One region of the Vibrio sp. 970 genome, then DNA from elsewhere that is predicted to be linked to it. Evidence: riboswitches for the same ligand, from Rfam matches in the RefSeq annotation. Region 1 holds a riboswitch; the other holds the start of a gene.
What was found. A riboswitch is a leader RNA that binds a small molecule or an ion and turns the genes downstream of it on or off. The one in region 1 is predicted to bind lysine.
Positions count from the first base shown of each region.

Region 1 (2,472 bases):
TCATCCACTTTTAACGGCACACCACCAAGCGATGTCACCGCATCAACAATAGATAATGCATTATGCTGTTTCGCGAGCTTACCCAATGCTTGAGCATCACTGACTGCACCAGTTGAGGTTTCCGCATGCACAAAAGCAAGAATTTTTGTATCTGGGTGCTGTTCGAGTGCTTGCTCGACTTTATCAATGGAAACAGGCGTCCCCCATTCATCATCGACGATAACAACTTCACCACCAGCACGGACGACATTTTCGCGCATGCGTTCACCAAATACACCATTACGGCAAACGATCACTTTATCGCCTTTCTCGATCAAGTTTACAAAGCAGGTTTCCATCCCTGCACTACCTGGCGCTGAAACCGCAATAGTGAACTCATTGTCAGTTTGAAAGGCATACTTCAATAGCTGCTTGAGCTCATCCATCATACCGATAAACAGAGGATCAAGGTGACCTACAGTAGGACGGCTTAGTGCTTGTAACACTTGAGGATAAATATCAGAAGGACCAGGTCCCATTAAAATACGGTGAGGCGGAATAAAGCTTTGGATCGACATGTCAGCTCCTTGATTATCTTTTATCCTGAGCATTCTAAAAGTTCTATTCAATAACATGGCTCAGGTGTAGGGTTCTTCACCCTAATAGATTTTTCCTCTATCAGCAATTAGCCGTAAGTATGGAGGTCAAACCAGTGTCACAAAATCGTTAATAAAAAACACCATAAAGGTTGAAATATTGATTGACATTAAGGCCTCAAAACCGTTCAATGTTTGAGCTTTATGTAGAAGAGGAGCGCTACCCAGGTAGATGATTTGTGGAACCGCAATTCCAACACCAATCATTGAGGGGGAGTAGTGCCGAGGTAAGTCAAAGTTGCAGGATTTGACTTGTCGGTTGAATTGGGCTGAATCCCATCAACTGTCATCAGCGCAGTCTGATGAAGGGCTTCTGAGGGTAAATTTTTCAAATAGCATTCTAAATACCTCTCTTTTTGCTCTGTTCCTTTTCTCACTAAACATTGGATGTACAATTTTTTAGGAAGCCGTGGGAGAACGCAGTGAGCGCATTTAACGTAGCTAAATTCGGTGGAACCAGTGTTGCCAACTTTGAGGCAATGAGTCGTTGCGCCACCATTATCGAAAACAATCCAAATACTCGCCTGGTCGTGAGCAGCGCTTGCTCTGGCGTCACCAACCTATTGGTAGAACTCGCCAACGGTGTTCAGGATCAAACGCACCGTACTGAGCTGCTACAAAATTTGGCCAACATTCATGACGCCATTTTAACTCAGCTCGAAGACAGCACGAAAACTGCTGCCGAGGTGTATGGCATATTAGATACCGTAACCAGCCTGGCCGAGGCTGCATCTATCCAAGCTAGTGCGAAGTTAACCGATCATTTAGTCGCATGTGGTGAACTCATGTCGACGCATATTCTAACTCAGTTAATGTGTGAGCGAGGCATTCAAGCTGTGCGCTTTGATATCCGCGATGTGCTGCGTACTGATGACAACTTTGGTCGCGCGGAGCCAAACATTGAAGCAATTTCGACGCTTGCGCAAGATAAACTCGTACCACTTTGCCAACAATCCGTTGTTGTTACTCAAGGCTTCATAGGATCTGACGAAGCCGGTAATACAACAACATTAGGTCGAGGGGGCAGCGATTACAGCGCCGCCTTAATTGCTGAGAGCGTTAAAGCGGCAGGGCTAGAAATCTGGACTGATGTTCCGGGCATCTACACAACAGACCCGCGAATTGCGCCAAAAGCCTCACCAATTCCTGAGATCAGCTTTAGTGAAGCTTCAGAAATGGCTAACTTTGGCGCTAAAATCCTTCATCCTTCTACGCTAGTACCCGCATTACGCCACGACATTCCGGTATTTGTAGGGTCATCGAAAGAGCCAGAAAAAGGGGGAACTTGGATTCGCCACCAAGTCGAAAGCTCACCGTTATTCCGTGCGCTAGCTTTGCGTTGTAACCAAACCATGGTAACGCTACGCAGCGCCAATATGTTCCACGCATACGGCTTCTTAGCAAAGGTCTTTGAGATCCTTGCAAAGCATAAGATCTCTGTCGATTTGATCACAACATCTGAAATCAGTGTATCGTTAACACTTGATCAAACCGATACATCCGGCGGCGCGCCGCAGCTGCCGCAAGCTGTACGAGAAGAGTTAGAAGAGCTATGTAAGGTAGAAGTTGAACATGACCTATGCCTCGTTGCTCTCATTGGTAACAACATGAGTGAGAGTAAAGGCTACGCGAAACAGGTTTTTGGCACGCTAGAAGATTTTAACCTACGCATGATTTGTTATGGCGCTAGCCCTCACAACTTATGCTTCTTGCTCCATGAATCAGTATCGAAACAAGCCATACAAAAACTCCACACCGAGTTGTTTGAGAAGTAAGTTCAACTCAATAAAACAAAGGGCTGCGTATTTGCAGTCCTTTGTCGTTTCATTAGTTGTTA
Region 1 is NZ_JAWOTW010000035.1:655-3,126, forward strand. It holds gene R7Q11_RS24085 (pyridoxal-phosphate-dependent aminotransferase family protein) at 1-557, opposite strand, end outside; lysine riboswitch at 778-956, shown strand; gene lysC (lysine-sensitive aspartokinase 3) at 1,058-2,410, shown strand.

Region 2 (2,472 bases), on a different contig from region 1:
CTTCTTCCAATTGTTCTAGAGTCAGCTCACGAGAAAATGCACGAAGGCTACGGATATTTAGAAGGGTTTTAGTCAGCTCTGACATAACGATTCCTATTAAAAGGTTAATGTGTTGGGCACTTTTTATCGTTACGATTAAATAATGCCAATCTATAAATAAACAAAGAGTCCTTATATTTAACTTTATCTTTTCCTTATGTGCAAATGCTAAATCAAGATTTTGTTTAAATTTGACTATTTTTTAAAGCAATTAATATTATTACACTCGAAATAAATCATTATTAGATGAGAACTAAAATCAACAATCATTATTGTATAGAGAGAGTGACAGCTTGGTTTTTTATAAAAAAATTTGAGTTATTACTTAAAAATATGAAGCATCCATCTTTAATGGTGTGTCATATATCCTTAATTTATTGATATAAGATAAACCATGATATTTCTAAGGTAGTAATAATGTTTCATAAATAACATGATTGATGTGATTTCAGTTGCACAAAACTTATGGAAGTAGGCAAGGTTTATAAATTATCTCAGTCATTATTTATTTGTTTAATTTAGTTTGATGTGTTGCATTGACTCTCATCATAAGTACAATGGCTGCCACCTGATGCAATATTGCAGACAATTTGTTGTTAATTTGTACAGTTAGTGGTTAATTGTTTGTTGTTGCCGTAGAGGCGCGGTCTCGAAGAGTAGCTATTATTGGGGTGATGCCAATGAATAATAGTGGAAGGCGAAGATTGCCGAAGTAAGTAACTCATCAAAGTTACTTACTGGGGTTGTATCTGAAAGGAACAACACTGCCATAGTATATATTCACATTAAACTATGGAGCGCTACTGTAGGGTTGGGTGGAGTGTTCGCTTCCCTGTCGCTAAGTTCAACATGAGCACGTATCGTATGCTACGTGACTTGTCTGCAGTAGATCTCTAGCCAAACTTTGGTTTTTGAAGATCATGAATTTAATAGATTTTTCTAGTTCTCCTGTTTCATTATTGCCACCTATTGTCGCTTTGACTTTGGCGATTTTGACTCGACGTGTATTAGTTTCCTTGGGTGTAGGGATCGTGCTAGGTGCGGTGCTACTTAATAGCTGGTCTATCAGCGACACCGCAGGTTACGTCAGTTCTCAAGTTTCTTCTGTCTTTATTGAAGATGGCGGAATTAACACTTGGAACATGAGCATTGTTGGTTTCCTAATCTTATTAGGTATGACAACAGCTTTATTAACGCTATCTGGCGGTACTCGTGCTTTTGCTGAATGGGCACAATCTCGAGTGAAGAGTAAACGCGGCTCCAAACTTCTTGCCGCCTTTTTAGGCGTATTCATTTTTGTCGATGATTACTTTAATAGCCTTGCTGTTGGTGCGATCTCTCGCCCAGTAACCGATCGCTTTTATGTGTCTCGCGCTAAGCTTGCGTACATTCTAGACTCAACCGCTGCTCCAATGTGTGTAATTATGCCTGCTTCTAGCTGGGGTGCTTACATTATTACTATTATTGGCGGGATCTTAGTCTCACATGGGATCACAGAGTATTCGGCTCTTGGCGCATATGTTCGTCTTATTCCAATGAACTTCTACGCCGTTTTTGCGCTGCTAATGGTGTTCGCTGTTGCGTGGTTTGGTCTTGATATTGGTAAAATGCGTGAGCATGAGATCTCTGCATCGCAAGGTCGTGGCTTTGATAAAGACAAAGAAAATGACTCGCAAGAAGCGCATGACCTAAACGAAGAGCTAGATATCCGTGAAAGTGAAAAGGGTAAAGTGTCAGATTTGATACTTCCTATCGTGACGCTGATTATCGCGACTATCGCTTCAATGCTTTACACGGGTGGCCAAGCATTGGCTGCTGATGGTAAGGAGTTTGCGCTTCTTGGTGCTTTTGAAAATACAGATGTAGGTACATCACTAATCTACGGTAGCTTGCTTGGCTTAGCAGTTGCACTGTTTACTGTTGTGAAGCAAGGTCTACCAATGGCTGAGATCGCACGTACACTTTGGATTGGTGCTAAGTCTATGTTTGGTGCGATTCTAATCTTAGTATTTGCCTGGACCATTGGTTCTGTTATCGGTGATATGAAGACTGGTACTTACCTTTCGACAATGGCGCAGGGCAACATTAACCCGCACTGGCTACCAGTTATCCTATTCTTGTTGTCTGGCCTGATGGCGTTCTCAACAGGTACTTCATGGGGTACGTTCGGCATCATGCTACCAATCGCGGGTGATATGGCTGGCGCAACAGATGTAGCGCTAATGCTACCGATGCTAAGTGCGGTTCTTGCTGGTGCTGTATTCGGTGACCACTGTTCGCCAATCTCAGATACGACGATCTTGTCATCGACGGGTGCACGTTGTAACCATATCGATCACGTATCAACACAGTTACCTTATGCATTATCAGTCGCGCTTGTTTCATGCGTGGGCTTTATTGCCCTTGGTATGACTGCTTCAATTGCGTTTTCGT
Region 2 is NZ_JAWOTW010000004.1:192,070-194,541, forward strand. It holds gene R7Q11_RS07900 (H-NS family nucleoid-associated regulatory protein) at 1-85, opposite strand, end outside; lysine riboswitch at 668-850, shown strand; gene tet(35) (tetracycline efflux Na+/H+ antiporter family transporter Tet(35)) at 960-2,472, shown strand, end outside.
Region 2: linked by a shared signal. The riboswitch ahead of tet(35) (tetracycline efflux Na+/H+ antiporter family transporter Tet(35)) and the one ahead of lysC (lysine-sensitive aspartokinase 3) in region 1 are both predicted to bind lysine.